3 regions of the Nocardia sp. 348MFTsu5.1 genome follow, and region 3 is predicted to be linked to each of the others. Evidence: riboswitches for the same ligand, from Rfam matches in the RefSeq annotation. Region 3 holds a riboswitch; each other region holds the start of a gene.
The links. Region 3 has a riboswitch for S-adenosylmethionine ahead of H290_RS0119910 (ABC transporter substrate-binding protein). Riboswitches for the same ligand answer to the same signal wherever they lie in the genome.

Region 1 (10,439 bases), on a different contig from region 3:
GATAGACGGGATACAGGGGAGATGGCGCTGCCGCGGAGAACATCATCGCGACCGTGGTGGACGCGATCACCGTGAACGCGGCGAGCGGACCGATCTTCAGTGGTGCCATTCCTGTACCCAACCCCCGGCAGGCGCCGACAATTCCTGACGTCTGCGAAAGAGTTGGAGATCTCAGCCGGCCGGCGGGTTCGGTGGCTGCTCGAGTGTTGCCCGGAACGCATCGGCGGCCGCGTCCCCGTGGTGTTTGTAGCTGTTCCGCGGATCTTTCATGTCGAATCGGACAGCACCCGACTTGGCCTCCCGGAGTACCCCCCGGGTCTCACGGGCGGTCGGCGGCCAGAAATCGGTCGTCCATCGCGGTTCTGTGAGCTTGGCACGGAACGGATCGATGCCCGGGACGACGATGTCGGCCGCGAATTCGCGGGTGGGGGTTTGCCCGTCGCTGCTCACCCGGACGATGTTGACGGCCACGATGGTCGCGGTGCCGGATACCCAGGTCTTACCGAACATCGCGTTCCTTTGGTCAGGGAGGAGGCCTAAACCATAAGCGCCGTGAATCGATGTTGCCCGAGTTCAGGAGGTTTTCTCACCCATCGACCTTGCACTCGACCCGTGTGAGTGCTAAAACGAAACCTGGCACTCACCAACCGTGAGTGCTAGGTCGGAACGGTGAGACCGGTCCTAATGACACGACCGGTCGTCCGTCGCGGGCACCGAACCCGACTATGAACTTCCAGTGTCACCCCCTATCGGAGGATCACTTCGTAATGGCCAAGATCATCGCATTTGACGAAGAGGCTCGTCGCGGCCTCGAGCGGGGCCTCAACGCCCTCGCCGACACCGTAAAGGTGACGTTGGGACCCAAGGGTCGCAACGTCGTGCTCGAAAAGAAGTGGGGCGCCCCCACCATCACGAACGACGGCGTTTCCATCGCCAAGGAGATCGAGCTCGAGGATCCCTACGAGAAGATCGGCGCTGAGCTGGTCAAAGAGGTCGCCAAGAAGACCGACGACGTCGCTGGCGACGGCACCACCACCGCCACCGTCCTGGCTCAGGCCCTCGTCCGCGAAGGCCTGCGCAACGTCGCTGCCGGCGCGAACCCGCTCGGCCTGAAGCGCGGCATCGAGAAGGCTGTCGAAGCCGTCACCGAGTCGCTGCTGAAGTCCGCCAAGGAGATCGATACCAAGGAGCAGATCGCTGCTACCGCCGGTATCTCCGCGGGCGACCCTGCCATCGGTGAGCTCATCGCCGAGGCCATGGACAAGGTCGGCAAAGAAGGCGTCATCACCGTCGAGGAGTCGAACACTTTCGGCCTGCAGCTCGAGCTCACCGAGGGCATGCGCTTCGACAAGGGCTACATCTCCGGCTACTTCGTCACCGACGCAGACCGCCAGGAAGCCGTCCTCGAAGATCCGTACATCCTGCTGGTCTCCGGCAAGGTGTCGACCGTCAAGGACCTGCTGCCGCTGCTGGAGAAGGTCATCCAGGCCGGCAAGCCGCTCCTGATCATCGCCGAGGACGTCGAGGGCGAAGCCCTGTCGACCCTGGTTGTCAACAAGATCCGTGGCACCTTCAAGTCCGTCGCCGTCAAGGCTCCGGGCTTCGGTGACCGTCGCAAGGCCATGCTGGCCGACATCGCCATCCTTTCCGGTGGCGAGGTCATCAGCGAAGAGGTCGGACTGTCCCTCGAGGGCGCCGGCGTCGAGCTGCTGGGCACCGCACGCAAGGTTGTTGTCACCAAGGACGAGACCACCATCGTCGAGGGCGCCGGAGATTCCGAAGCCATCGCCGGACGCGTGGCTCAGATCCGTGCCGAGATCGAGAACAGCGACTCCGATTACGATCGCGAGAAGCTGCAGGAACGTCTGGCCAAGCTGGCCGGTGGCGTTGCTGTCATCAAGGCCGGCGCTGCGACCGAGGTCGAGCTCAAGGAGCGCAAGCACCGCATCGAAGATGCCGTGCGTAACGCCAAGGCTGCTGTCGAAGAGGGCATCGTCGCCGGCGGTGGCGTGGCCCTGCTGCAGTCCGAGTCCGCAATCGACTCGCTGACCCTGGAAGGCGATGAGGCCACTGGCGCCAACATCGTCCGCGTCGCTCTGGAGGCTCCGGCCAAGCAGATCGCCATCAACGCCGGCCTCGAGCCCGGTGTTGTCGCCGACAAGGTCCGCAACAGCCCGCTGGGAACCGGCCTCAACGCCGCCACCGGCGTGTACGAGGACCTGCTGGCCCGCGGCATCGCGGACCCGGTGAAGGTCACCCGCTCGGCGCTGCAGAACGCAGCCTCGATCGCGGCTCTGTTCCTCACCACCGAGGCCGTCGTCGCTGACAAGCCCGAGAAGAATGCTGCACCGGCCATGCCGGGCGGCGACGAGATGGGCGGCATGGGCTTCTAGTCCACGCTTTCCAGCTCTACTTCTGCAGACCGGCCCACTCCTTCGGGGGTGGGCCGGTTTCGTCGTTGAGGGCGTGCCTCGTTGCGCACAAATCGTCCTCAGAGGGCCGGATGTGACTTCGCGAGCGAACTTGTGTGCACTCAGGCACGTCGACTGCGACGACGCTTGCGTACGACGCGGATGATGTCGTCGACGACCTCGTCGAGATGGGCCATCGCCGTGGCTGCCGAGTAGCGCAGGATCCGCCAGTCGTTGTCGATCAGTTCGTTCTGACGCTTTCGGTCGTTGTTGAACGGTCCGGGTTCGATGTGGAACTCGCGTCCGTCGATTTCGACGATCACCCGCGCCCGCCGGCACACGAGATCGCCGTAGTAGCGACCAATTCTGGCGTTGATCTCGAGTGGGAAATTGCGTGCGGTCAGGGCGCGCGCGACGATCCGTTCGGCTTCGGACCGTGTCAGCGGGCAGCAGGTGCGTAGTTGTTCCCTGACGGCGGCGATGCCGTGCCGGCCCGGGGACCGTTCGCACATTCGTGCGACCGCACGCCAATCCACCCGTGTACCTATCGCAGCGTCGAACAGCCCTTCCAGAGCCGGCCGATCCATAGTGGTCGCGACATCGATCAGGCACTGCTCGATCGGAACGACGGGGAACCCCTTGCGCACCAGTGTCGTGTCTACCTCGCGGCGATACAGCACGACCCACTTCGGGCCTCGTGCTTGCGTTTTCGGCGGCACGGTCGCCTCGACCAGCGTCGGTTCTCCCTCGATGAGCCCCCAGAGCCAGGCCGCGGACGAGTGACTGATCACAGCGGCCGGCTTCCACAAGGTGACGGCTCGACACCGGTCGAGATAGTCGGGCTCGCTCGTCGAATAGATCGCGGGCAATATTCGGTGCAGCTTCGACAGCTCGCGGCGACTCATCCCGGAGGCCAGCAGCTGTTCGCGACTGTGAACATCTCCCATGGCCAACACGATGTCTGCGCACGCGGACGATTCGGCGAGCGGAGGACATCGGCGAGCACGGTTATCCACAGTTCGCGGACGATGCACAGGCCGTCAGCGGGCGCGGGTGCACACAAGTTCGCAATCGAGGGCCGGATGTGACGTCCTGGATGGACTTGTGTGCAACGAGGCACAGGCGGGAATGGCCTGCCTCATGTGGTTGTTGAACTTCGAGTGCCTACACCCATCACCGTCGACATCTGGTCTGACATCGCCTGCCCCTGGTGCTACATCGGAAAACGTAAGTTCGAGGCCGGTCTGGCTGAGTTCGAAGGCCGTGACGACGTCGAGGTGACGTATCACAGCTACGAATTGTCCCCGGATACGCCGGAGGACTTCGCCGGGTCGTCGGTGGATTTCCTGGTGAAGCGCAAGGGGATAGATGCTGCGCAGGTGCAGCAGATGCTGGAAAACGTCTCCGGGATCGCTGCCGAGGTCGGCCTCGATTTCGACTACGACGCGGTTCTGCACACCAAGACGCTCAAGGCACATCAGGTCCTGCACTACGCCAAGGCGCAGGGCAAGCAACTCGAGTATGCGGAGCGGTTGTTCCAGGCGTACTTCGAGCAGGGCCGTCACGTGGGCCGCAGCGAAGACCTCGCCGATCTCGCCGCGGACGTGGGACTCGACCGGGACGCGGTGCTGAAGGTTCTGGAATCCGGTGAGTACGCCGACGCGGTGGATGCCGACATCAATCAGGCTCGCGCGTACGGCATTTCGGGTGTCCCGTTCTTCGTCATCAACGGCAAGTACGGCGTCTCCGGCGCACAGTCGGCAGAGACGTTCACCGGAGTGCTCGACAAGGTCCGGGCAGAAGAGTCCACCAATGCCTGAAACCCCGCACACCCCGTTCGAACTCGTCGGCGACTCTGAAGGCGCCGTCTGTGTCGACGGGGTGTGCGCGGTACCGGGATCAGAGGCCGGGGGACTGGACCACCGTGAAGGTGATGTTGGTCCGCAGCCGGAAGCCTAGGTGTTTGTAGAGTTCGATCGCGTTGGTGTTGTTCGCTGCGGCGTGTAGGAACGGAGTCTCGCCGCGGGCGTAGATCCCGTGGGCGACAGCCAGAACCAGTCGGGTTGCCAGGCCCTCGCCGCGGTATTCTGCGTCGGTACACACCGCGCTGATCTCGGTCCACCCCGGTGGATGGAGACGCTCACCGGCCATCGCGATGAGCCGGCCCTCACGGCGGATGCCGAGATAGGTTCCCAGTCGGTAGGTTTCGGGGGCGAAGGGGCCGGGCTTGGTGCGGTCGATCAGCTCGAGCATCTCGGGAACGTCTTCTGCCCCAAGCACTATCGCCTCGGGTTCGGGCCGTGGCCTCAGTGTTTCGGTGGCAACCATCTGAACGCCCGGGCCGCTCGTCACAACCTCCCAGCCGTCGGGCAGGTTGGACACCTCCACCGGCAATGCGACCTGCTCTCCGGGACCGATCAATTCGACGAGGTCGGCCCAGGTCTGTTGATCGCTCAGGTCGCCGACGCCCACAAATGGCGAGATCGTCGGAAGGTAACGGCGCGCCCGGGTGGTGCCCTCACTCAGATGCAGGTGAGCGCCGATCATGCTCTCCCACATGGCATTGTCGAGGACATCGGTATCGGGTGTGGTCTGCGCTGTCATCTGCCGTTCCATTCTTTCGAGATGAGTTCGTATGAGCGCACCCGTGCCTCGTGGTCGTGGGTGATGGTCGTGATCGAGATCTCGGCGGCGCCGGTGGCATCGCGGAGCACTTCGAGTTTGTCGGCGACGGTGGCCGGAGATCCGACAAACTGCGTCAGAACCCGGTCGCGCACCAGCTCGCGGTCGTCGTCCGTCCAATCGAAGGCAGCAGCTTCTGCCGGAGACGGGAACGGGATGGCGCCCTCGCCGCGGCGGATACTTCGGACCCAGGGTGCGTAGCCGCTGGCCAATTCGATTGCCTCATCATCGGTTTCGGCGGCCACCGCGTCCACCGACACTGCCACGTACGGTTCCGGGACATCGGCGGACGGTTGGAATGCGGCGCGGTAGGCCTCTACCGCGTCGATGACGGTACTCGGGCTGTGGTGATAGCTGGCGACAAAACGCAAACCCTTGGCGCCGGCCACCGCGGCGCTCGAACCGCCGGAAGCTCCCAGGATCCAGACCTGTACATCGGAATCCTCGCCCGGTGCGGCGTGGGCGGGAAGTCCTTGCGAACTGACGTAGGTTCCGTCGAGGAGCGCGAGCACCTCGGAGATCTGCTTGTCGTAGCCGGGTGCGTACGCGCCGGGCTGCTGGAGCAGGTCGAGCAGGTGGGTGATCGCCTGACTCGTCACGATGCCGGCGGTGTTGTACTGCTTGGGGATCAACAGCCCGTTGGACGTGTAGGTGTCTTCGGTGTGCGCGCCGCCACCGCGTGCTGCGAGGTAGTTCTTCGCAGCTGCTTCGGTCACCGATCCTGACTCCACACCTGACGCGGGTTCGGGCCGGGAGAACGACCGTCCGATCCCGAGGTCGAGGCGGCCCGGGTACAGGGCATTGATCAGGCCGAACTCCTCGACCGTTGCGAGCGGCGTCCGATGACCGAATTGCACTCCGGCCGAACCCAATCGGATCGTCGAAGTGGATCCGGCGATCAGTGCGATCTCCACGGCGGGCGACGAACCGATGACCCCGGGGTTCAGGTGGTGCTCGGCGAACCAGTACCGGGCGTATCCGAATTGCTCCGTGCGCTGGGCGAGGTCGATCGTGTTGCGTAAAGCGGTGGTGTTGTCCGACCCGGCCGAACGTGGCAGAAGGTCGAGGACCGACAATGGAATGGGCGCAGCCATCCGAACTCCTAGTGGGCTGATGCGGATGACGTGATCGGCGACTTCCAGTCGTCGACCACGGCGTCTGATGCACCGAAGGATGTGAAATCGGTGGTGACGCGGAATGCGTCCAAGGAGTACAGGTCTCGGGCGTAGCGCCACAGGTTCGGGAAGTCCGAGAGGCGCCGGGTCCCGGTCCTGGCGGCGGCGGCGTCGTGACGGACCAGCGTCACCCAGAGCCGGACATCGGCCAGGGTCACGTTGTCGCCCAGCAGGAATCGGCTGTCGGCCAATCGGCTGTCGAGTTCGGAGTACGCCCCGAACACCGTGGTTGCCGCTTCTTCGGCGGCCGGACCGGTGCCGGTGGCGACGTTGGCGGTGCTGTTGACGGTGGCACGCAACCACGCCTCCAGCTCGTCGATCTGCGCACGCAGGTTCTCCGGGTAGAGGTCGAACTCGCTGGTGACCTGACCTCGGAACTGCGTCGCGAGATCGGCGTCGAGCGTGTCGAACGTGTTGCTCACCACCTGCTTGGTGGTGCGGTCCCACAGGGTCGGAACCGAAACGTGGCCGTCGAAGCCGGGTTCGGTCGCGTTGTAGGCATCGCGCAGCAGCGTGAAGCCGTTGACCGGGTCGGGGCCGGTACTTTCACGGAAGCCCCAGCCGCGGGCGTCGCGACCACCGGCGACGTAGCTGACACTCACCAGATCGGACAGGCCCGCCAATTCGATCACGAGCGTGACGCGCTGCGCCCAGGGGCAGAACCACCCGGAATAGACGTGATAGCGCCCGGATTCGGCCGGATAGGGCGTGGAACCGTCATCGCTGATGCGACCCGTGAATCGGTACACGGGGCGGGTGTCGTCCGGCGCGCGAGTGATCGTGTACTCGCCGTAGGTTTCGGTATCGACTGGACTGGCGTAGTTCGACATGTTCAAACAACCTTCTCTGCGGAGTGGGAACGGAACGAAAACAGTGCGGGCGCGTCCTTGTCGACGGTGAGGTCGGCGAGGAGGCGGCCGATGGCCGGGACGAACTTGAAGCCGTGCCCGGAGAATCCGGCCGCGACAACAACCGGACCGGACCGGTCGATGACAAAGTTGGAGTCGGGTGTGGTGGCGTACGTGCAGCTGATCGGGGTCAGAGCGTCGGCGTCCACGCCCGGCACCCAGCGCCGGACGTAGTCCTGTAGGGCCGCGAGTTGCCGTGGTTCGGCCGTGAAATCGCGGCGATCGGGGTCGACAATTGGACCGGTTCCGTGGAAGCCGACCTTGACACCTTCGGCACCTGAGGACAATCCGTACACGCCACCGAACTCGGGTGCATCGGGTCCATCCGGATCGTGCAGGATTCCGAAGCTGGGCCAACTGGCGTCCGGATCGCGCGGTACAAAGTGTGCGGGCTGCTCCTGGGTGACGGTGATCGCGGGCAGTGGCGCGATGCCGGTCAACAGCTTTGATGCCCATGCGCCGGCCGCGACGACCACCCGGCGAGCCACATACTCGTGATCGTCGGTGCGGACGAAGACCGAATTGTCGTCCCTGACGTCGATGGATATCACCCGCGATTCGTGTCGGACTTCTGCTCCACCAGCGGCCGCGCTGCGCTGCAGTGCGTGCACGGCATCGTCGGCATGCAGTCGACCGCTGTTGGGGTAGTACAACGCGCGGCCGGCGAAGGTGATTCCGGGCCAACGCTGCGCGGCCTCGGCGGCATCGAGCCACTGATGGGGGAGCCCCAGTTCGGCGAGGGTGCCGGCGATGCCGGCGAGGTGAGTGGCCGCGCCCTGGTCGACGCCGCCGGTGACCGTGAGCAGGTCAGACCCCGACTCGTGCTCGAGTTCCGTCCAGAGCCTTTCGGCCTCGCGGGCCAACTCGACGTAGGTGCGGTCCGCGTACGACGTACGGAAGATCCGCGAAGCGCCGTGCGATGCCCCGTTTGTGTGGCCCGGTGAAAAGCGTTCCAGCAGAACGGTCTCCACGCCACGGCGGGCAAGTTGCCAGGCTGCGGCCGAACCCATCGCACCGCCACCGACCACCACGGTGTCGACACGTGTCGCGCTCATGCGGATCGGCCTGCTCTCTTGTTCGTGCGGCGCTTCGAGGAAGCCGCCGCTTGGAGTTCGAAACGTCGACGAGTGGCCGACCGAGAAATACGAGCGGCCGGGGAGAGGGCATGCTCGGGCTCTGAACTTCAACTGTTGACAGAACGATACTCACGGGTCGGCTTAAAGCCGATGACTGAGTGGGGTTTCGATCACCGGGAAGTTAATTGATTCGTATCTGGACTTGAGCCGGGAAAGTCTGTTAGCGTCAGCGTCGGTCATGAGTGCCAGCGCATAGCCCCGGCTTGCTGGTCAGCAACCCTCCTTCGCGGCGGGGTGCTCCGGGTGAGGACCTGGCCTGTTCGATCCCGAGCAGGCAAGCGCGGACCCCACACGTCCGAGTTGTCGAACTGCCGTATCGGCAGGTTCGTTCCTCAGTGCGTGCGGTATCCCTGACACCGGAAGAGGTGTGAGATATGAGCACTACAACACTTGATCATTCCGTCAAAGCCCTTGCTGCGATTGAGGGTTCGGACACACAGGCACCGCTGAGGGACGGCTCGACCACTCGATACGTCAACTTCGACTACGCGGCGAGTGCGCCGGCATTGTGCAGCGTCGTCGAGAGGATCTCGCAGCTGCTGCAGACCTATTCGAGCGTCCACCGGGGTGCCGGATACGCATCCCAGGTGACCACCAAGGCCTACGAAACCGCCCGAGGGCAGGTTGCGGACTTTGTTGGTGCCGGCAACGAGCACTGTCTGATCTTCACGCGGAACACCACCGACTCCCTGAACCTGCTGGCTCGTTGTGTGCCGGGAAAGGTGGTGGTGCTCGACCTGGAGCACCACTCAAACCTGTTGCCGTGGAATGACGTTCATGTCGTCCGTGGCGCGAATACGTTGGCCGCGACGATCAGTCGGGTGGAGACCGCGCTCAAAGACACCCGCGCAGTCCTGCTCGCGGTCACCGGCGCGTCCAACGTCACCGGTGAGATCTTGCCGATCGGTGAGCTGGCGGAGATCGCGCACCGCCACGGTGCCCGGATCGCAGTCGACGGTGCGCAATTGGTTCCGCACCGCCGGGTCGACATCACCGCCACCGGAATCGACTACCTCGCATTCTCGGGGCACAAGACCTACGCACCATTCGGGTCCGGAGTACTTGTCGGACTTCGGGATTGGCTGGATGCGGCAGATCCGTACCTGGCCGGTGGCGGTGCGGTGCTCAACGTGACCGCTGACGACGTGAAGTGGGCGCCCGCGCCGGCCCGCCATGAAGGCGGCTCGCCCAACGTCCTGGGAGCGGCAGCGCTTGCCGCCGCGTGCGTCGAAATCGAGTCCCTCGGGGATGCTGTGGTTTCCCATGAGGCAACGCTCACAGAGCAATTGCGCGATGGACTGTCCGAGATCCCCGGCGTGCACACGCTGAAGATCTTCGCCGACAGCACCGATGCCGTCGGCGTGGTCAGCTTTGTTGTCGACGGTCATCAGGCCGCCGAGGTCGCGGCCCACCTGTCGGCGGAATACGGCATCGGTGTGCGCGACGGGCGATTCTGCGCGCACCCGCTCCTGGACCGGCTGGGCCACGGATCAGGTGCTGTGCGGGCAAGTCTGGGCCTCGGCTCGAGTTCTGCCGACGTGGACCTTCTCCTGGCGGCCCTTCGCGCTCTGTGACTATCTGAGCGGCACACCCAGCGCCATGAGGGCGGTGTCGTCTTCCAGTCCGGCGCCGAAACTGTCGAGCAACGCGTTAAAATCCTTGACGATCTGCTCGGCGGAGGTCGGCGCGTGCGCCGCCGCGAACTCGAGCAGTGCGCCGTTGTCGTCGTACCTCTCCGGGCCTGGTCCGATCCTCGCCTCGGTCAGTCCGTCGGTGTAGAGCAAGAGCGTGTCACCGGGTGCCAGGTGAACGTGTGTCGAGACGAACTTGGGATCGTGGAGGATACCGACGAGTTGCCCGCCCTCGGTACTCAGATATTGGGCTTCGCCGGCGGCGGTGAGCAACAGGGCCGGCGGATGTCCTCCGCTCGCGAGTTCGACATCGAATCCGTTGTCGCGGCGGGTGAGCACACCGAATATCACTGTGCAGAAACGCGGGTCGTCCTCGTGGTGATTCTCGTGCAGCACGGTGTGCAGGTTGTGCAGAACAGCAATCGGATCGTCGTTGTACACGGCGGCGGCGCGCAGCGTGTAGCGGGTCAGCGAGGTCACCGCTGCTGCACTGGCT
Region 2 (10,439 bases), on a different contig from region 3:
GCCGCGCAGGCCTTGGAAGCGGGCTATCCGGGCACCAAGCGGCGCAGCCGATTACGGACCCGGGCAACGCTGAGTTGGGTTCTCGGGTCGGGTATCCCGATTGTCGGGACGATGCTCGTCGCCTTCTTCTCGGTGCTGCGCGATACCACCACCAAAACCGATGTGTTCGTGGCCGTTATGGTGCTCGGCGTCATCGGCCTGTTCACCGGACTCTTGCTCAACTACCTCAGCATCAGTGCGATCAAGGCGCCCGTCGGATCGGTCCGTCGGGCGATGACCAAGGTCAGCGGCGGCGACAACGACGTCCGGGTGGTGGTCTACGACGGAACCGAATTGGGCGACCTGCAACGGGGTTTCAACCTCATGGTCACCGGACTCGGGGAACGCGAACGGATGCGAGACCTGTTCGGCAGGCATGTCGGTCGGGACGTGGCCGAAGCCGCGTTGGCCCAGAATCCCGAACTCGGTGGCACCGAGCGGTTTGTGGCCATCGTGTTCATCGACGTCATCGGATCTACCGCGATCGCGGCATCGCGACCACCGAATGAGGTTGTGACGTTGCTGAACAAGTTCTTTGCGGTGGTCGTCTCGGCGGTCGAATCGCATTCCGGTCTGGTCAACAAGTTTCAGGGTGATGCGGTGCTCGCCGCCTTCGGTGCCCCACTCGAATTGGACGACCCGGCGACCGCGGCCCTGTCCACGGCCCGGGAGATCTCGGTACGCCTGGCCGGCGAAATCCCCGAACTAGCAGCCGGGATCGGCGTGGCGTACGGATCGGTGGTCGCCGGAAATGTCGGCGCCATACAACGATTCGAGTACACGGTGATCGGCGACGCGGTCAACGAGGCGGCTCGCCTCAGCGAGTACGCCAAGCAGGATCCGAGCCGGCCGGTGGCCTCCGGGCGGGCGATCGCTTCGGCCACCGACGACGAGGCCGCGCAATGGGTTCGTTTCGAATCGGCTCTGCTGCGCGGTCGTTCGGAAGAAACCGAAATCTATGCAGCGGTGGCCGACACCGATCACCTCACCTCCCGGGAGACCGGCGACGAGGTGAACCAGGGGAGCGCGCGATGAAACCCATCCGCAGGTCGGTGATGCACCGGCTCATCAAACCTGCGGACGTGATGGAACCGGATCTGTGCCCGGAACTGACCCAGGCACCCACCGATCCGGCGCAGGATCCGGTGTCCGAGGCCGCACGTGACGAAGGTGTCGCCGGCTGCGAGGACTGCGCCGACGAGGGGGTGCACCACCCGGCGGCGCTGCGTAGGTGCCTGACCTGCGGGCACGTCGCCTGCTGTGACTCGAGCCCACGCCGCCACGCGACCAGGCATTTCGAGGCGTCAGGGCATCCTGTGATGCGTTCGGCGGAGCCCGGTGAGAGCTGGCGCTGGTGTTATCTACATGCGCGAATGGGATGAATCCACCCTGGGCAACGATCCAGATAGGTCCGGACCAGGGTTTCGTGTGCGATCGGCGCACTTGCAGGGGTTAGCCTTGAACGCGTGACTAGCAGCAATCCGGAATCCGGCGTCGTGATCAATTCCGTGCCGCAGCGCATCGGCACGCCGCTGACGCCCGGCGCCACCAAGGTGATGCTCCTGGGCGCAGGCGAGTTGGGCAAGGAAGTTGTCATCGCGTTCCAGCGCCTCGGTGTCGAAGTGATTGCGGTCGATCGTTACCCCGATGCGCCCGGTCACCAGGTCGCGCATCGCTCCCATGTCATCGACATGACCGACCCGGTCGCCCTGCGTGCGGTGATCGAGGCAGAGCGCCCCGACTTCGTCGTCCCCGAGATCGAGGCGATCGCGACGGAGGTCCTCGTCGAGATCCACGAAGAGGGTTTCACCGAGGTCATCCCGACAGCGCGGGCGACCGCACTGACGATGAACCGGGAAGGCATTCGCCGACTCGCCGACGAACGACTGGGCCTGCCCACCTCGCCATATGTGTTCGCCGACTCTGCCGACGAGATCCGGGCCGCCACCGCCCGCGTCGGATTCCCGTGTGTGGTGAAGCCGGTGATGTCGTCGTCGGGCAAGGGCCAGAGCGTGGTTCGTGGCCCCGACGAGATCGATCGGGCCTGGGACCACGCCGTCGCCGGCGGCCGGGTGAAGGGCGGCCGGGTCATCGTCGAGGGTTTTGTCGACTTCGACTACGAGATCACCCTGCTCACCGTCCGTTCCGTCGATCCGGCCACGGGCAAGTTGGGCACCTACTTCTGCGCCCCGATCGGGCACCGGCAGCTTCAGGGCGATTACGTCGAATCGTGGCAGCCGCATCCGATGAGCGAGGCCGCGCTCGGCGGCGCCACGTCCGTCGCCGCCCGGATCGCGGCGGCACTGGGCGACGGCCACCTCGGTGGCCGCGGCATCTTCGGTGTCGAGATGTTCGTCAAGGACGACGACGTCTACTTCTCCGAGGTCAGCCCGCGTCCGCACGACACCGGCCTGGTAACCATTGGTACACAGCGGCTTTCGGAGTTCGAGATGCATGCCCGGGCCATCCTGGGACTGCCGGTCGATGTCACGCTGGCCTCGCCCGGAGCGTCCGCGGTGATCTACGGCGGTCTCGACGAACCTGCCATCGCCTTCGAGAATGTTGCTGCCGCACTTGCCGTTCCCGAAACCGATATCCGATTGTTCGGCAAGCCCGAGAGTTTCGCGCGGCGCCGGATGGGCGTGGTGATCGCCACCGCCGACGATGTCGCGACCGCCCGGCAGCGGGCCACGGCGGCTGCGCGCATGGTGCGCACGGTCAGTACCGCGCCCGCGGTTCCGGCACCGAAACCTCCGGTGCAGCTGCCGCCGGCGTCCGAGGCCTCGGCCCCGAATGATCCGGCCGAGACGCGTGTGACCCCGCGTCCATCGGCTGCGGCCCGGCCGCAGTCACCGCCGCCCCAGGCGCAGCCGGCTCCGCCCCAAGCGCCCGCGGCTCCACCACAGCGTGCGCAGGTCGGCCTGAGCAAGCCGTCATCCGCGTCCGACAACAACCGGTAGCGGGTAATCACAGGTGCCGTTTGCTGGTGAGCTCGTCGTTGCCGCGATCATCTTCATCGGGCTCTGCGGTGTGGTGCTGCCGGTACTCCCCGGACTGATCCTGATCCTCGGTGCCATCGCGGTGTGGGCGTTTGTGGTCGGTGGCTGGGCCTGGCTGGTGTTCGCGATCGCCGCGGGCTTCCTCGGTACGGCCGCGATCGTCAAGTACCTGGTCGCCAACAAGTCGATGAAGGATTCCGGTGTGCCCGGCGCAGCGGTGATCGCTGGTGGTCTCCTCGGCATCGTCGGCTTCTTTGTCATCCCGGTTGTCGGACTCATCATCGGGTTCGTCCTGGGCGCATTCCTGGCCGAATGGTGGCGACTCAAGGATGTCCGCGGCGGCTGGAACGGCGCGGTCGCGGCCACCAAAGCGGCCGGATTGGCGATGATCATCGAACTCGCCGGCGCTCTGCTCGCAGCGTCGCTGTGGCTCGGTGCCGCGTTCGTGTTCTAGCATCTTCAGGTGGCCCGATAACGAAACGATAACGAGAGTCGTATAACGTTGTTCTCAGAAAGTTCTTGGCTAACGCTCAGGCGGTTGCCAACGATGAACATCGAAAGCCACCTGTACGTGGTCTACCCAAAGGAGTGAAGATGAAGCAGAAGTTGATCCGCGCTGCCGTCGCCGCAGCAGCGGCAGTTGGTATTGCCGCCGGCAGTGCCGTCGCCGTCGCACCGGTGCAGGCTGCCCCCGCGGGACCGGTCGATCTCGAACTGACCGGCGGCGTGTACTGCTCGTTCGGCAAGCCGGGCGACCCGTGGGTCAACTCCTGGTACATGGTCCGCTGGATGGAGGTCAGGGCTCATGGTGCTGACTTCCCCAACGTGACCCTGCACGAGTTCAACGGAGCTCCTGAGCAGTTCGCTCCCGTTCTCAAGAAGGATAAGACCCTTCGCATCGAGTCCAAGTGGTTCGGTTGCTTCCCGAGCTCGATCTCGGGCTACGCCATCTCCAGCAACATCGATCCGCTGCAGAACAACATCGGCTTCTGGGCCAACGTGGAGCGTCGCGACAACCCGCTGACCGTTCCGTCCGCACCAGCTGAATAGTCCGTCAGCACAAAGATCCGCTCCACCTGCACAGGTGGAGCGGATTTTTTGGTTCTATCGCCAAACCCTAAAACGAAATCCGCTCCACGTACTCGCATGTGCTCCTGTTGCGCCAGGAGCGTTCGCGAGTACGTGGAGCGGATTTTGGTTGGTGGGGGCCTCAGCCCTTTTCTACCTTGTGGGGTTCGGAGGCGGCGAGCATCTCGTCGCGTTCGACGACCTTGACGCGCTCGCGGCCTTCGGCGGCACCGAGTGCGCGTTCGTGCTCGTCGAGGCGGTACCAGCCGTCCCAGGTGGTGTAGGCGATGTTCTTGGCGTCGAGGTACTTGATGATGGCGTCCTCGCCCGCCTGGGCGGGTTCGAGGAGTTTGCCGGCGTGCATGTCATCGAGCAGGCAGTCGACGGTTTCGTTGGCATCGCCCTTGGTGTGACCGATGAGCCCGACGGGGCCGCGCTTGATCCAGCCGGTGGTGTACATACCGGTCATGTGTGAGCCCTGGTCGAAGATGCGACCGGACTCGTTGGGGATGACACCGGCCTGATCGTCGAACGGGACCTGCGGCACGTTGTCGGACAGGTAACCCACGGCCCGGTAGACCGCGCCCAGGTCCCAGTCGGTGAAGTTGCCGGTGCCCCTGACGTTGCCGGTGCCGTCGAGTTCGGTCCGCTCGGTCCGCAGACCGACGACCTTGCCGTCTTCGCCGAGGATTTCGGTGGGGGATTCGAAGAAGTGCAGGTACAGCTTGTGCGGGCGGCCCTTGGGGTCGCGGATCGCGTACTGCTCGATGATCGTGGCGACCTGGTCGGTGATCTTCGAGGACCGGCGCGCGACGGTGGAGCCCTCGTCGTAGTCGATGTCTTCGGGGTTGACGATCACGTCGATCGTCGGGGAGTGATCGAGTTCCTTGAGTTCGAGCGGGGTGAACTTGGCCTGGGCAGGTCCGCGGCGTCCGAAGACGTGGACTTCGACGGCCTTGTTGGCTTTGAGGCCGTCGTAGACGTTGGCGGGGATCTCGGTGGGCAGCAGTTCGTCGCCGGTCTTGGCGAGTACGCGTGCGACGTCGAGGGCGACGTTGCCGACGCCGATGACGGCGACCTTCTCCGCTTCCAGCGGCCAGGTGCGCGGGAAGTCGGGATGTCCGTCGTACCAGGCGACGAACTGTGCGGCACCGTAGGAGCCGTCGAGTTCGATGCCGGGCAGGTTCATCGCCCGGTCGTCGGTGGCGCCGGTGGAGAAGATCACGGCGTCGTACATCGACTGCAGATCCTCGAGAGCGATGTCGCTGCCGTAGTTGACGTTGCCGATCAACCGGATCTGGGGCTTGTCGAGGACCTTGTGCAGAGCGGTGATGATGCCCTTGATCCGCGGATGATCGGGGGCCACGCCGTACCGGATCAGGCCGAATGGGGCAGGCATCCGCTCGAACAGGTCGATCGAGACACCACGGTCTTTGGCTTTGTCCGACTTCATCAAGGCGTCGGCGGCATAGATGCCGGCGGGGCCGGCACCGATGATGGCCACGCGAAGCGGGCGGTTCTGATCGCTCATGAGTCGCAGTTGCTTTCTCGTGCGGATAGTTCAGGCGGGCGTCACTGACGCGACCTGGTGTGGCTACTTTCACCCCACGGTAGGCGCTGGACCTGGCCGGAACCAAAAATGGCTGTTTGGTGGGCGGTCAAGTAAGGATTGCCTGCCCAAATATCGAGTCCACCGTCTCACGCTGGTGGCAGGTCGGGCAAATACGGGCGATAAGCTCGCGGCCATGGTAGGTAGTGACTCCGGAGCCGGGCGCGAGCGGTCGGCTGGGGGCAAGAAGGCAGAAGCAGAAGTTTTCGACGATGAGCGACGCACCCTCTGGCCGTTTCTCGTGGCGGTCGCGATCATGGTCCTTGTCCTGGTCGCGATCGTTCTCATGCAGGTATTGCGGCCGGCGGAGGACCGTCTGACGGACCAGGCGCGGGTGACCCACGCCGTCAACGACTATTACACGGCGCAGAACGCGATCAACTACGCGAGCTACCGCGCCGTTTTCTGTTCCGCCGAACTCGATTCCGCCGACTTCCCGACCCAGGAGGAGTTCACCTCCGAGAACCGCGACGCGCGTGATGCCGACGGCAAGATCGAGGTGAGCAACATCTCGGAGACCGTCGTCAACGGCGATCGGGCCACTGCCAACGTTCACTGGTACCGGGAACACAAGAGCGAAACCAAGATCACCCCTATCGTTCTGGTCAACGAGAACGGCAATTGGAAGGTGTGCGCATGAGCTACGCAGGCGACCTGACCCCGCAAGAGGCCTGGAAGATCCTGACCGAGGATCCGACGTCGGTGCTGGTGGACTGTCGAACCCAGGCCGAGTGGAGCTACGTGGGCGTGCCGGACCTGTCCGGAGTCTCCAAGAAGACGGTCTTCATCGAGTGGGTCAGCTTCCCTGACGGTGCCCGCAATACTGACTTCGTCGGGCAGCTGCGCGAAGCGGGGGTCTCCGACGATCAGCAGGTGGTTTTTCTGTGTCGCTCGGGCCAGCGCTCGATCGGTGCCGCCGAGGCCGCGACCGCAGACGGGGTCGCCAAGGCATACAACGTTCTCGACGGATTCGAGGGTGCCATCGACCCCGCCGGACATCGCGGTGCGGTCGGATGGAAGGCAACCGGCCTGCCATGGCGCCAATCGTGACCACAATCACATTCACAATCAGGATCAACACCGCGCTATGGAGGATCAGTTGAACGCCAACCTGCCCGAGGGGCTTTCGCCCGACACCCTCGCCGTGCGTGGGGGACTCATGCGGTCCGGCTTCGAGGAGACCTCGGAAGCCATGTACCTGACCTCGGGGTACGTGTACTCGTCCGCGGCCGCCGCGGAGCGCGCGTTCACCGGCGAAGATGAACGATTCGTCTACTCCCGGTACGGCAACCCGACCGTCGCCATGTTCCAGGAGCGACTCCGTCAGCTCGAGGGCGCGGAGGCATGCTTTGCCACGGCCAGCGGTATGGCAGCGGTATTCGTGGCACTCGGGGCCCTGCTCAAGGCCGGTGACCGGCTCGTCGCCGCACGCAGCCTGTTCGGTTCGTGCTTTGTGGTGTGCAACGAGATCCTTCCGCGCTGGGGCGTCGAGACCGTCTTCGTCGACGGCGAAGACCTCGAGCAGTGGGAACAGGCACTGTCGAAGCCGACCGACGCGGTGTTCTTCGAGACCCCGTCCAACCCGATGCAGACCCTGGTCGACGTGGAGCGCGTCTGCGAACTCGCACACGCGGCCGGTGCGAAAGTGGTGCTGGACAACGTCTTTGCCACCCCGCTGCTCCAGAGTGGACTCGAACTCGGTGCCGATGTGATCGTGTACTCGGGCACCAAGCACATCGATGGACAGGGCCGTGTGATGGGCGGAGCGGTACTCGGTACCAAGGAGTACATCGACGGACCGGTGCAGACGCTGATGCGGCACACCGGGCCGGCGTTGAGTCCGTTCAACGCCTGGACGCTGCTCAAGGGCCTCGAGACGATGCGGCTGCGGGTGGACCATTCGACCGCCTCGGCTCTGCGCATCGCCGAGTTCCTGGAAGCCGATTCTCGGGTTGCCTCGGTGAGGTATTCGTTCCTGGAATCACATCCACAGCACGAACTTGCAAAGAAGCAGATGTCGGGCGCCGGCACCGTGGTGACGTTCGAACTCGCCGACAACGGTCCGGTATCCGGCAAGGCCCGCGCATTCGAATTGCTCGACGGACTGAAGATCGTCGACATCTCGAACAATCTCGGGGACTCGAAGTCGTTGATCACCCACCCGGCCACGACGACCCATCGCGCGATGGGGCCCGAAGGCCGGGCGGCGATCGGTTTGTCCGATTCGCTGGTGCGTCTGTCGGTGGGACTAGAAGGTGTCGACGATCTGTTGAAGGATTTGGATCAGGCCCTCTAACCGGGCATAGAAATGCCCGCCGAACGCTGGCCGGGCAGGAGAGATTGGAGCGCACATGCTTCACTCTCTCGCTGATTGGGTCATCTCGATCGTGCAGTCGACACCGCCCTGGGCGGTGTATCTCGTCGTGTTCGGGGTGGTCTACGGGGAGGCCGCGCTGCTCCTCGGGCTGGTGTTGCCCGGTGAGACCGTCATGCTGGCCGGTTCGGTGGCAGCGGCCATCGGCGACACCAACATCGGCTGGCTGATCGTCGGTGCCTGCGTTGCGGCGGTCATGGGGGACTCGACGGGCTACTGGTTCGGGCGCCGATCCGGTAGCCGCATCACCGGGTCCCGATTCGGTGGCTGGGTCGGGGAGGAACGCTGGGCACGCGCCGAGGCACTCATCCGCGACGGTGGGGTCGCCACGGTCGTCGGAGCGCGCTGGATCGGATACGTCCGCACGGTCACCCCGTTCGTGGCCGGGATGAGCCAGATGCCCACCCGCCAATATCTCTTCGCAAACGTCGTCGGCGGCGTTTTCTGGGTGATCGTCGTGTGTGTGACCGGTTATGCACTCGGTGAGACGGTCGGTGCGAATCTGCTGTTCTATCTGGCGCTCGCCGCCGGTGTCTCGCTGGCCGGCTACTTCGGCTTTCGGTGGTGGAGGAACCGGAACAGATCACAAAACACCGCTGCCAGCACGGATTAACATTCATGCCGCGTTTAAAAGGCTTGATAGTTGACATGGAAATCAGCGGCCCGGCAATGTGGTTGTAGGTGATGAGTGTCAGCGACAAGCCCCGGCTTGCTGACCGGCAACCCTCCTTTCGCGGCGGGGTGCTCCGGGTGACAACCTGGCCGCGGTCTGTTCGGACGGCGGCAAGCGCGGACTCCCCAGAGTCCTGTTCCGAAGGGATGGCGGGTGACAAGCACCTCCACCAGTGATTTCAGGGAAGAAATCGCGCGATTTGTGAAGGCCCGCCCGACCGACCGGGTTCTTTTCGCGGCCGATTACCCCGAGGCCGTCGCACTGGTCGCCGCCGCGGCGCCCGGCGAAATCCTGACCCTCGATCTGACTGCCGACCTCGCCACCACTGCAGCCCCTTCTCGCCGCGTGGTGCCCGCGCAGATCGATCTGACGACCACCCTGGCCGCCGTGGACAGCGAACTCGCACGCCGGCCGGCGGCCCTCGTGATCGTGCCTGCGGTGGCACCGGCCACCGGTGAGGTATTGCCGCTGCCTGCGTTGGCCGCGATCGCTCATCGTCGCGGTGCGCGCCTCCTGGTCGACGGCAGTGACATCGTCTCCCGGCGCGCAGTCAATCTCACCAGCCACGGCATCGACTACCTGGTGTTGTCCGGACCGTCCGCGGCCGGACCGGCCGTTGTCGTCGGTCGTTCCGACTGGCTCGCGGAAAGTGACGACGCCGCGCCCGAGATCAACATCGTCCTTCCACCCCGGCAGCTGGTCTCCGACCTCGGCTACGAATGGGTCGGGCTCCATGAGCAGGCCTGCTCCGACTGGCTCGATGCCGAGATCGATCGGCTTCCCGGAATCCGCCGGTTGCACCTGTGGACAGATGCCCGCGACCGAGTGGGCATCGCCTCGCTGGCCGTGTCGGGCCATCGCCGGCCCGTCGTCCTCCGCTGGGATGCCGGAACCGGCATCGACGAGCTCGCCAGGCAACTGAACTCACTCGCAGAGAACGTTTTTGAGCAGGAGAAGTCATGACCGAAAACCGACGCGCCCAAGCTCCCCGAACGCGTCCGGAGCTGCTGGTTGCCATTGACGGCGACGACCATCCGCTCGCCTGGAGTGGGCCCCGTCCGACCGAGGCACCGAGTTCGGTGGTCCGCCGGATCCGCCAGCCGGAACTGAGGGGTGGCATCAAGGAACGCGCTGCGCTGCGTGCCGGCTGGCAGGAACTGGGCGACGATCCCGCCGACCTGGTGGTGGCGTTGGAGATCGACGTGGTGATCGCCGACGATGCGGCCACCGCTCGCGCCGAGCTCCTGCGTCTGGGGGAGTCGCGGTTCGGTGACACCGTTCGCTATGTGGGCACTGCCAATGGCCTGCTCACGCTGATCCTCGACATCTACGCCGCAGAGGTCGCAGACGCGGTCATCCTGCGTCCCCTGGATCAGGGACAGGGCGCAGGCTCGGCCCAGCTCATCGCCGAGAAGGTGCTGCCCGGACTGCTCGAACGGGCCGCCGCAGCCTGATTCCCCCCGCCACGCCGCATCCGGGGCGTGGCAGGGGTGGGCGCATCAGCTCTCGCCGTTCTCCCAGCGATCGATGATCTCGGCCCGGGCGCTCTCGGTCAATGAACCGTAGAGCCGTAGCCGGGCCATGCCTCCGTCCGGGAAGATGTCGAGGCGCGCCTCGGTCATCGGCCGATCGGTCTCGACCAGGAACCGGTGGCGGGTGTCGGGCTGCAGTGGCGAG
Region 3 (10,439 bases):
GGTGGTTCGTCTGAGGCGGCCTATGCCGTCGGTGGCGCCGAAGCCGACATCTATGCGCTGTGGGGTGAGCCGCTCGAGAACACCGCGGAGCAGATCGCCTCGATCACCGCCGCGGCGAAGGCTGCCGGTAAGCCGCGACCGCGTCTGCAGGTCGCCTTCCGGCCCATCATCGCCCCCACCGACGAATTGGCCTGGCGCAAAGCAGAATCCATCGTCGAACAGATCAAGGGCCGCGTTGCAGGCAATCCCGTCTTCTCGCGCATGCTGTCGCTGACGGCACCGCAGAACGCCGGTTCGCAGCGTCTGCTGGCCATCGCAGATTCGGTGGATCGCTTCGGCAAGGCGGGCTGGACGGCCACGTCCAAGGCGACGGGTGGAGGCGGCAATTCCAACGCACTCGTGGGGTCACCCGAGACCGTCGCCGAGGCCCTCCTCGAGTACTACGACCTCGGAATCGACATCCTGTCGGCCCGCGGCTACGACCTGCTCGACGACGCCATCGATTTCGGCCGGTATGTCATCCCGATCGTTCGTGAGGAAGTCGCCAAGCGCGACAAGAAGATCCAGGGTGTGGCATGAGCGGGTTTGTCCTCGGTATCGAGGTAGACGGCGACGGCTACCACCCGGCAGCATGGCGCCGGGCGCACCACACACAGGCTCAGTTGCTCACCGGAGCCCGCAGCCGGACCGTGGTCGCGGCGGCGGAGAACGCCAGCTTCACCTTTGCCTCCTTCGATGATTCACCCATCGGACCGGCGGATGGTCCGGACATCGCCGGCCGGATCGACGCGGTCAACCGCGCCGCGTTCGTGGCCGGCACCACGAGCACAATCGGTCTCGTGCCGGTGATCTCGACAACCTTCGCCGAACCGTTCCACACCTCCTCGCAGCTCGCGACGCTCGATTACGCGTCGCGTGGTCGCGCCGGCTGGATCACGGCGAGAAGTCCGGAACCCGAGGCTGCCGCCGCCTTCGGTGTGCCGGTGCCGTCAGAGTCGAAATATGCAGCAGATCAGCGTGATTCGGTCCGGGTGGCGCAGGCTCTGTGGGACTCCTGGGACGACGACGCCGTGATACGTGATCATGCGACCGGACGGTTCCTCGACCGCACCAAACTCCACTACGTCGACTTCGAAGGGGAGAACTTCTCGGTCAAGGGCCCATCGATTGTTCCCCGGCCACCACAGGGCCGGGTTGTGGTCTTCGGTCGCCCCGGTGAGGTGCCTGCCGACCTGATCGACGTGGCCATCGTCTCGGGCACGTCGCCGGCCGAGATCCGGGCCGCCGTCGAAGATGCCCGAACAGCCGGCGCCGCGAGGGTGATCGTCGACGTGTACGTCGCGATCGACCTCGACACCGCGACCGCCGCACAGCGGATCGCCGACCTCGATGCCCACACGCCGCACGACCTCCCCGCCGGAAGCTTCGGTTTCAGCGGAACGCCGACGGAACTGGTCGCTGCGCTGACCTCGCTCGCCGATGTCGCCGACGGAGCCCGGATCCATCCGCTGGTCCTCGACGAGGACCTGCGTACCCTTACGCGCTCGGTGCTGCCGCCCCTCATCGAGAGCGGCGTCGTGTCGCGCCCTCTGATCGGGGCCACCCTGCGCGATCACCTCGGACTCGACCGTCCGGCAAACCTGTTGGGAGCGCAATGACCAGGAGTTCTTCGAACGATTACGCCCGCCCGGACGCCAACGTCCACTTCGGGGTGTTCTTCCAGGGCGTGAACCACAACACGATCTGGTCCGATCCGGCGAGCGCATCGCAGATCGATTTCGAGACCTTCCGACGCGTGGCGCTGACAGCCGAACGTGGACTGTTCGACGCGTTCTTCCTCGGTGAAGGCCTGCGATTGCGTGAGCAGCAGGGCAAGATCCTCGATCTCGACATCGCCGGACGTCCCGACGCGATCACGCAACTTGCTGCGCTCGCCGGCATCACCAGCAAGATCGGTCTGGTTGCCACCCAGAACTCGACATACAACGAACCCGCCGACCTTGCGCGTCGTCTCTCGGGTCTGGACCTGTTGTCCGGTGGACGGGCCGGCTGGAACGTCGTCACCACCGACAACGCCTGGACCGGTGAGAACTTCCGGCGCGGCGGTTTCCTCGACCACGCGCTGCGCTACCAGCGCGCCGGCGAGTTCATCGACACGGCCCGGGCGATCTGGGACGGATGGTCCGACGACGCGATCGCCGATGCCGACTCGGCGCGATGGTCACGTGAGGGCGCGATCAACCATGTCTCCCAGTCGAGTTCGCAGTTCGACATCTCCTTGAGGCCCACGCTTCCGCGGAGTCGGCAAGGCCACCCGGTGCTGTTCCAGGCCGGCGACTCCTCGCAGGGTCGTGACTTCGGTGCGAACTATGCCGACGTGATCTTCTCCGCGCACGGTAGCGATTTCGACGACGCGCTCGCCTTTGCCACCGACATGCGAAGCCGGCTGCGTGCAGCCGGCCGAGCGGCGGGGGAGCTGCGGATCCTTCCCGGCAGCGAGGTCGTGCTCGCGGAGAAGGAGTCGGAGGTCGAGGACAAGCTTCGCTGGGTCCGTGAGGGCCAGTACAGCGGCGCCACCGCTTTGTCCCTGGTGGAGCAGGTGTGGGGTCGTGATCTCTCGCACCTGGACCCCGACGGACCACTGCCGACGGACGACCCGGTGGCCGCGCCGATCTCGGTCACCCGCGGTGCTGCACGCGACGGCAAGGACCCGCACGCGATCGCTGCGCAGTGGCGGGCGCTCGCCGAGGCAAAGAACCTGTCGATCCGGCAACTGGCGATCGAGACCTCGGCCCGCAGTGGCTGGATCGGAACACCCGCCCAGGTGGCCGAACGACTCATCCATTTCGTGCGCAGCGGTGCCATCGACGGGCTCAACATCTCGCCGTACATCGTCCCGGGTGGTCTCGATGACATCGTCGATCTCCTGATCCCCGAGCTGCAGGAACGCGGGGCCTACCGGACCCGCTACACCGGCAGCACACTGCGCGAACACCTGGAGCTGCCGCCGGTGCGATCGAGACATCACAGCGTCGGCGCCGACGCTGAGGCGGGCTAGTTTTAACTCGTCTGATTTTTACCGAAGACGCTGGTACGCAACGGTTTATCGCTGTCGATGAATTGACAGTTGGTTGCGGGCCCGCCGTAGACTCACGACCATCCAGAGCGGCCGAGAGACCTGGCTTCAGGACGCCGCAGCAACCCGCCTCAGCGGCGGGTGCTACCGCCAGGATCAATGGAGGAAACGAATGAAGGCACGTATGTCCCGCCCGCTACTCGCCGTGGTCGGCGCCACACTGATGTCAGCCTCGCTGCTCAGTGCCTGTGGCTCCGATGCATCGGGCACCGATGGCGACGCCGGTCCCGCACAGCCGGGCGGCACGTTGCGGTACGGGCTGTCCCAGGCTCCGACTTGCTCGGATCCGACGCAGGGCGGCAGCAACCAGACGATCTACGTCACCCGCCAGGTGGTGGATTCGCTGACCGACCAGAATCCGGAGACGGGCGAGATCACCCCCTGGCTGGCGCAGAGCTGGGACATCAGCCCCGACGCCAAGTCGTTCACCTTCCACCTCAAGGATGGCGTCACCTTCAGTGACGGCACCCCGGTGACGGCTGATTCGGTCAAGAAGAACTTCGACGCCATCATCGCCCTCGGTGCGGCCAAGGCCGCTCTGGCGGGTAGCTATCTCTCCGGCTACACCGGTACGACCGTCGTCGACCCGCTGACCGCTCAGGTGGACTTCAGCTCACCCAACGCCCAGTTCCTGCAGGCGACGTCGACCTCGCAGCTGGGTCTGCAGGCCGACGCCACCGTCGCGAAGACCGCTGAGGAGCGCTGCACCGGTACCAACATCGGCAGTGGACCGTTCACGTACGCGGATTGGCAGCAGGACCGGTCGGTCTCCCTGGCCAAGCGGGTCGGCTACAACTGGAGCTCTCCCGTCTTCAGTCACACCGGCGACGCGTACCTCGACCGCATCGACTTCACGGTTATCCCCGAATCGGGTGTGCGCACCGGATCGTTGGCTTCCGATCAGCTCGACGCGGTCAGTGACGCGCTGCCCCAGGATGCCCCGCAGATCGAGGCGGCCGGCGGCCAGATCCTCACCACGCCGAACCCGGGGGTGACCTTCGGATTCCAGCCGAACGTCACCCGCGGTGTCCTGACGGACCCCGCGGTGCGGCAGGCGATCATTCCGGCGATCAATCGGCAAGAGCTCATCGACACCGTGCTGAACTCCGACTTCAAGGTTGCAACCAGCGCGCTCGCGGCAAACACCCCCGGGTACAAGGATCTTTCTTCTGACGTGACGTTCGATCAGGAGAAGGCGAAGTCCATCCTCGATGCCGCAGGTTGGGTCGAAGGCAGTGACGGCATCCGTGAGAAGGACGGCCAGAAGCTCTCGTTCACCCTCACCTTCAGCGCCGTCTTCGCCGGTAACCAGGCGATCCTCGAACTGGTCCAGCAGCAGCTCAAGGCCGTCGGTATCGATCTGAAACTCGGACTCGTCTCCACTCCGGAGTTCACAGCCCTGCAGGGCAGTGGCGACTACGACGCGGTGTACTACAACGCAACGCGCGCCGATGGTGACATCCTGCGCACCAGCTTCGGACTCACCGGCCGCAACCTGAACCATCGCGGCCCGATCCCCGCACTCGACGATGCATTGACCGGCCAGCTGGCCGCGACCGATAAGGCCCAGCGTGATGCATTGCTGGCCACCGCCCAGGAGCAGATCATCTCGAACGGTCTGTGGCTCCCGACCGTCGAGTTGTCACAGGTCATCGGCGCGGCCACGCATACCCAGGACGTGAAGTTCGATGCATCCGCGAGACTGGCGTTCTACGACACCTGGATCTCCGGGAACTGATCATGTACCGGTATGTCGGATTGAGGGTGCTGCAGGCGATCGGCGTTCTCTGGGCGTCGTTCACCATCGCCTTCGGGATCCTGTTCATCCTGCCGTCTGACCCGGTCAGCATTGCGGTGCAGGGTAATTCGGCATCGCCGGTGGATCAGCAAGCCGTAGCGGACCTGCAGGCCCGCTACGGCTTGGACCAGTCGCTTCTGTCGCAGTATTGGACCTCCCTGTCTCACGCCGTCCGTGGCGACTTCGGTACCTCGATCTCGACGGGGCAGCCGGTGACCACCGCGATCGCGGACGCGCTGCCGAGCACGCTGCAGTTGGCGGTCGGAGCATTGGTGCTCGCCGTGCTGTTCGGTTCGCTCATCGCGTTCGCGACCACCTACAGCCGGGCGCAGTGGCTGCGCACCGCGTTGCAGGCGCTGCCACCACTCGGTGTCGCGATTCCGACTTTTTGGGTCGGTCTGATGCTGTTGCAGGTGTTTTCGTTCAACCTGCACATTTTTCCGGCATTCGGCGACAAGGGCTTCTCCAGCCTGGTGCTGCCGGCGCTCACGCTGGCGATCCCCACCGGCGCGGTGCTCGCGCAGGTGCTGGCGTCGAGTATGGGTACCACCTGGCGGCAACCCTATGTCGAAACAGCTCAGGCCAAGGGAGCCAGCAGGTTTCGGGTCGTGACGCACCATGTCGTGCGGCTGGCCAGCATTCCGGCGCTGACCATCGCGGGTGTGCTCATCGGAAATCTACTGGCCGGCGCGGTTGTCGTGGAGACGGTCTTCTCCCGGGCGGGCGTCGGTCGGCTCACGCAGACATCGGTGATGGCCCAAGACATTCCGGTGGTGCTGGGCATCGTCGTGATGTCGACGCTCGTGTTCGTCCTGGTGAACCTCATCGTCGACCTGCTGTATCCGCTCATCGATCCGCGGATCGTCGGGAACACCCGGAAGAAGAAGTCCCCGGAACCGGAAAAGACGGCCGCGGGCCGAACCGATGTGGAGGCCGCACATGTCTGACCTCATACTCGCCGAGAACGAGATCCGCGACGCCGAAGCCGCGCCAACGAGTCTCGAGATCGAACAGCATCCGGCGCCGCGCCGGTTCGGTATCCGTGCCGTCCTGAAGAATGCGGTGCTGGCACTGTCGGTCATCGTGGTGCTCCTCGTGATCGGCTTCGCGCTGTTCCCCTCGGTCTTCGCCAGTGGCGACCCGCTGAAGGGTGTACCGGCCGACAAGTTCCAGGCACCGAGCCTTCAGCACTGGTTCGGTACCGACAACATCGGCCGCGACGTCTACACCCGAGTGGTACACGGGTCCGGACTGTCTTTGACCGCAACACTGGTGGCGGTAGGTATCGCTCTGGTCGTCGGTACCCTGGTGGGTCTGGTCTCGGGAGCCATCGGCGGCATCCTCGACGCCGGATTGATGAGGCTCGTCGATGTCATGCTGTCGATCCCGGCACTGCTGCTGTCGCTGGCCCTGGTGACCGCACTCGGCTTCGGGACGATCAACGTCGCCATCGCCGTCGGCATTGCAATGGTCGCGGGCTTTGCCCGGGTGACGCGCTCGGAAGTTCTGCGGGTCCGTCGGGCCACCTATGTCGAGGCCGCCTTTGCCTCCGGCGTCCGCTGGCCCACCGTCCTGTTCCGGCACATCCTGCGCAACTCGTACGCGCCGGTCATCTCGCTGGCGGCAGTCGAGTTCGGTATGGCGATCCTGGCGGTGTCCGCCCTGAGCTTCCTCGGATTCGGTGCGGTACCGCCGACGCCGGAATGGGGATCGCTGATCGCCGAGGGCCGTAACTACCTCGCCGTCGCCTGGTGGATGACCACACTGCCCGGTCTCGTGATCATTGCGGTGGTGCTCTCCGCTCACCGCATCGGACATCAACTGAATCGGGATGGACACTGATGACCGATCCGCAACCTCTGCTCAGGCTCTCCGGTCTGCGCGTCCAATACGGTTCCGGCCCCGATGTCGTCACCGCCGTCGATGGGATCGACCTCGATGTCGCGCGCGGCGAAGTCGTTGCGATCGTGGGCGAGTCGGGATCCGGCAAGTCGACGACCGCGCAGGCCGTCATCGGCCTGCTGTCGGGTACGGGCAAGATCACCTCCGGCACGGTCACATTCAACGGTGACCGCATCGACAACGCGAGCGACCGGGCACTGGAAAAGATCCGCGGTGCGCACATCGGTTTGGTGCCGCAGGATCCCACCACCTCGCTGAATCCGGTGACGCGGATCGGCGAACAGGTCGGTGAGGTGTTGCGCATCCATGGGCGGGCGAACCGCCGCACCGCCGCAGTGGAGGCGCTGCGAATCCTGACCGAGGCGGGTCTCGATCATCCGGAGCTGCGCGTCAAGCAGTATCCACAAGATCTCTCCGGTGGGCAGCGGCAACGGGTTCTGATCGGGATTGCGCTGGCCTGCGAGCCGGAACTTATCATCGCGGATGAACCGACCAGCGCCCTCGACGTGACCGTGCAGCGCCGCATCCTCGACCATCTCGACGAACGGATTGCCGCGACCGGCGCCGCCGTCCTGCTCATCACGCACGATCTCGGTGTCGCGGCCGACCGCGCCGATCGCATCGTGGTCATGAGTGAAGGCCGCATCGTGGAAACCGGTACGGCCCATCAGGTTCTGACCAATCCGCAGCACGAGTACACACAAAAGCTCCTCGCTGCCGCCCCGAGCATGACCGCAGTATCCGGTGTGACCACACGCAAACCTCGCACGGCGGCCGAAGGCCCTGCGCTGCTGTCGGTGCGCAACCTGACCAAGACCTTCCGGATCGGGCGTGGCGCCGCGTTGACCGCGGTCAACGACGTGACGTTCGATGTGCCTCGAGGACAGACATTTTCACTTGTCGGCGAATCCGGTTCGGGCAAATCGACCACTGCCAGGATCGCTGCCCGCCTCGAGACCGCATCGTCGGGTGTCGTTGAATTCGACGGTGCGCCGATCACCGCGCTGCGCGGCAAGGACTTACGCCAGCTGCGCCGCCGGGTCCAGCTCGTCCACCAGAATCCCTATGCGTCACTCGATCCCAAGCTGACGATCGACAAGATCGTCGGCGAGCCGCTACAGGCGTTCGGAGTCGGCACCTCGGGTGAGCGCCGCGAAAAGGTGCGCGAGCTGCTCGATCAGGTGGCACTCGGAGACAAGTACCTGTCCCGGCATCCGGCCCAGCTGTCCGGTGGGCAGCGGCAGCGCGTCGCGATCGCGAGAGCGCTGGCGCTGAATCCGCAATTGGTGGTCCTCGATGAGCCGGTGTCGGCGCTTGACGTCTCGGTGCAGGCGCAGATACTCGACCTGTTGGCGCGGTTGCAGCGAGACTACGACCTGAGTTACCTGTTCATCTCTCACGACCTCGCCGTCGTCCGCCAGATCAGCGATGGGGTAGCTGTCATGCGTCGTGGCCAGATCGTCGAAACCGGGCCGATTGCAGACGTTTTCGACAATCCCCAACACGAATACACACGGGAACTGCTCGATGCGATTCCGGGTAAGAAAGTCGCCCTGCGGTGACGTCGGTCCCGCCCAGGTTTCACTGGTTCCTGCCCACCGGCGGTGACGACGAGAAACTCGGCGCGAGCTCGCATGGTGTGTCGATCGCCGGCGGTTACGCGCGCGATGCTGCAGCCGCCGACGGTCATCGTGACGCATCGCTGGAGTATCTGACCGAGCTGGCCCGGACCGTCGATGAACTCGGCTTCGATGCGGTGCTGACCCCGACGGGCGGTCACTGCGAAGACGCGTGGCTCGTCACCTCGGCCTTGATTCCGGCGACCCGGCGGCTGAAGTTCCTGGTCGCGTTCCGGCCCGGAGCGGTGGCGCCGGTCTTGGCAGCACAGATGGTCAGCACGTTTCATCGGCTGTCGGGAGGCCGCATCCTGCTCAATGTGGTTGTGGGCGGCGATGATACCGAACAGCGCGCCTTCGGTGACACGCTCGGCAAGGACGAGCGCTATGCCCGGGCCGATCAGTTCCTGCAGATCGCCAGGGACGTCGGTCAGGGCAAACCGGTGCACGTCGACGGTCCGTACTACACGGTCGACCGCCTTCAGTCATCCGGATTTGCCGGTCACCCGAATGTCCCACTGCCCGACGTCTACCTGGGCGGATCCTCCGACGCCGCAATCGGTGTCGCGGCCCGGCAGGCCGACGTCTTCCTCACCTGGGGCGAGCCCCCGGCGGCCGTCGGGGAGAAGCTCGCGCGGGTGCGGCAGGAGGCGGCAGCGGTCGGGCGCACCATCCGCGGGGGAATCCGGCTGCATGTGATCGCCCGGGACACGGCGGCGCAGGCCTGGCAGGCCGCCGAGGAGCTCATCGCCGATGTCGACCAGGACACCATCGCCACTCGCCAAAAGCAGCTCGCCGCAATCGGATCCGAGGGCCAGCGCCGGATGCTCGCTCTGCACGGCGGTGACCGCGACAATCTTGTGGTCGGGCCCAACCTGTGGGCCGGCATCGGTCTGATCCGTGGCGGCGCCGGAACAGCGCTCGTCGGTAGCCACGATGAGATCGCCGATCGCATCGACGAGTATCGCAGCGTCGGCATCGAGGAGTTCATCTTCTCGGGCTATCCCCACATCGAGGAAGCACGTCACTTCGGGACGGGCGTGCTGCCCCGATACCGCACCAACTGACCGCGTCTAGCCGATGTTCACGCCATAATCACGCGCGATGCCGGCGAGACCCGAGGCGTAACCCTGGCCGATGGCACGGAACTTCCACTCACCGCCGCGGCGATAGATCTCGCCGAACACCATCGCGGTTTCGGTGGAGGCGTCCTCGCTGAGGTCGTAGCGGGCCAGTTCCCGGTTGTCAGCGCGGTCGACGACCCGGATGAAGGCACCATGCACCTGACCGAAACTCTGGTTGAGCGAGTCCGCGTCGTGGATGGTCACCGGGAAGATGATCGACTCGACGTCCGGGGAGAGTGCCTGGAGATCGACGGTGATGGATTCGTCGTCGCCCTCGCCTTCACCGGTCCGGTTGTCGCCGGTGTGCTCGATGGCGCCGTCGGGCGAGCGAAGGTTGTTGTAGAACACGAAAAACGAATCGTTGACCACTCGCTTGGCGGAGTTGATGCCCAGCGCGCTGGCGTCGAGGTCGTAGTCGGCGCCGGTTGTCGACCGCACATCCCAACCGAGACCCACGCTGACCGCCGTGAGGTTCGGCGCCTCTTTGCTCAGCGATACGTTTCCACCCTTGGCCAGGCTGACTGACATCGTGTCCTCCGTTGCTCGACATGCGTGCGTGTGTTCATTCCAGCCTACCGATGGCCGCGGTCCGTCGGTTCGGATTTGTTGCCACGCAGGGTGGACGGTCAGGGGACGAGATAGTCGCTGTCGCGTTTGTCGGTGATGACCATGTGTCCGGGGGCGTGGCCGATCGCCAGGTCCGGGCGGGATTCCATCATCGCGGCCTGCGGGGTGACACCACACGCCCAGAACACCGGAATCTCGCCGGGAAAGATGTCGACGGGGTCACCGAAATCTGGTGTGCCGACGTCGGAGATCCCGAGGGCGCCGGGATCACCGATGTGGACCGGCGAGCCGTGGAC

Region 1: linked by a shared signal. The riboswitch ahead of H290_RS0102815 (aminotransferase class V-fold PLP-dependent enzyme) and the one ahead of H290_RS0119910 (ABC transporter substrate-binding protein) in region 3 are both predicted to bind S-adenosylmethionine.
Region 2: linked by a shared signal. The riboswitch ahead of H290_RS0106780 (aminotransferase class V-fold PLP-dependent enzyme) and the one ahead of H290_RS0119910 (ABC transporter substrate-binding protein) in region 3 are both predicted to bind S-adenosylmethionine.

Annotation. Positions count from the first base shown of each region.
Region 1 covers NZ_KB911509.1:593,668-604,106, reverse strand. Annotated here, with positions in the region: gene H290_RS0102860 (MFS transporter) at 1-109, opposite strand, end outside; gene H290_RS0102855 (hypothetical protein) at 172-510, opposite strand; gene groL (chaperonin GroEL) at 768-2,393, shown strand; gene H290_RS0102845 (DUF559 domain-containing protein) at 2,534-3,358, opposite strand; gene H290_RS0102840 (DsbA family protein) at 3,572-4,231, shown strand; gene H290_RS0102835 (GNAT family N-acetyltransferase) at 4,311-5,015, opposite strand; gene H290_RS0102830 (LLM class flavin-dependent oxidoreductase) at 5,012-6,187, opposite strand; gene H290_RS0102825 (glutathione S-transferase C-terminal domain-containing protein) at 6,196-7,098, opposite strand; gene solA (N-methyl-L-tryptophan oxidase) at 7,101-8,231, opposite strand; SAM riboswitch class IV at 8,487-8,599, shown strand; gene H290_RS0102815 (aminotransferase class V-fold PLP-dependent enzyme) at 8,687-9,886, shown strand; gene H290_RS0102810 (SpoIIE family protein phosphatase) at 9,887-10,439, opposite strand, start outside.
Region 2 covers NZ_KB911511.1:77,809-88,247, reverse strand. Annotated here, with positions in the region: gene H290_RS0106830 (adenylate/guanylate cyclase domain-containing protein) at 1-1,074, shown strand, start outside; gene H290_RS0106825 (UBP-type zinc finger domain-containing protein) at 1,071-1,421, shown strand; gene purT (formate-dependent phosphoribosylglycinamide formyltransferase) at 1,596-2,999, shown strand; gene H290_RS0106815 (DUF456 domain-containing protein) at 3,013-3,492, shown strand; gene H290_RS0106810 (hypothetical protein) at 3,633-4,088, shown strand; gene H290_RS0106805 (FAD-dependent oxidoreductase) at 4,249-5,637, opposite strand; gene H290_RS27990 (DUF4878 domain-containing protein) at 5,852-6,355, shown strand; gene H290_RS0106795 (rhodanese-like domain-containing protein) at 6,352-6,765, shown strand; gene H290_RS0106790 (O-succinylhomoserine sulfhydrylase) at 6,803-8,011, shown strand; gene H290_RS0106785 (DedA family protein) at 8,067-8,702, shown strand; SAM riboswitch class IV at 8,770-8,885, shown strand; gene H290_RS0106780 (aminotransferase class V-fold PLP-dependent enzyme) at 8,916-9,725, shown strand; gene H290_RS0106775 (hypothetical protein) at 9,722-10,216, shown strand; gene alc (allantoicase) at 10,262-10,439, opposite strand, start outside.
Region 3 covers NZ_KB911519.1:107,554-117,992, reverse strand. Annotated here, with positions in the region: gene H290_RS0119925 (LLM class flavin-dependent oxidoreductase) at 1-579, shown strand, start outside; gene H290_RS0119920 (LLM class flavin-dependent oxidoreductase) at 576-1,658, shown strand; gene H290_RS0119915 (NtaA/DmoA family FMN-dependent monooxygenase) at 1,655-3,058, shown strand; SAM riboswitch class I at 3,154-3,242, shown strand; gene H290_RS0119910 (ABC transporter substrate-binding protein) at 3,261-4,874, shown strand; gene H290_RS0119905 (ABC transporter permease) at 4,877-5,881, shown strand; gene H290_RS0119900 (ABC transporter permease) at 5,874-6,776, shown strand; gene H290_RS0119895 (ABC transporter ATP-binding protein) at 6,776-8,398, shown strand; gene H290_RS0119890 (LLM class flavin-dependent oxidoreductase) at 8,395-9,519, shown strand; gene H290_RS0119885 (TerD family protein) at 9,526-10,104, opposite strand; gene H290_RS0119880 (putative hydro-lyase) at 10,203-10,439, opposite strand, start outside.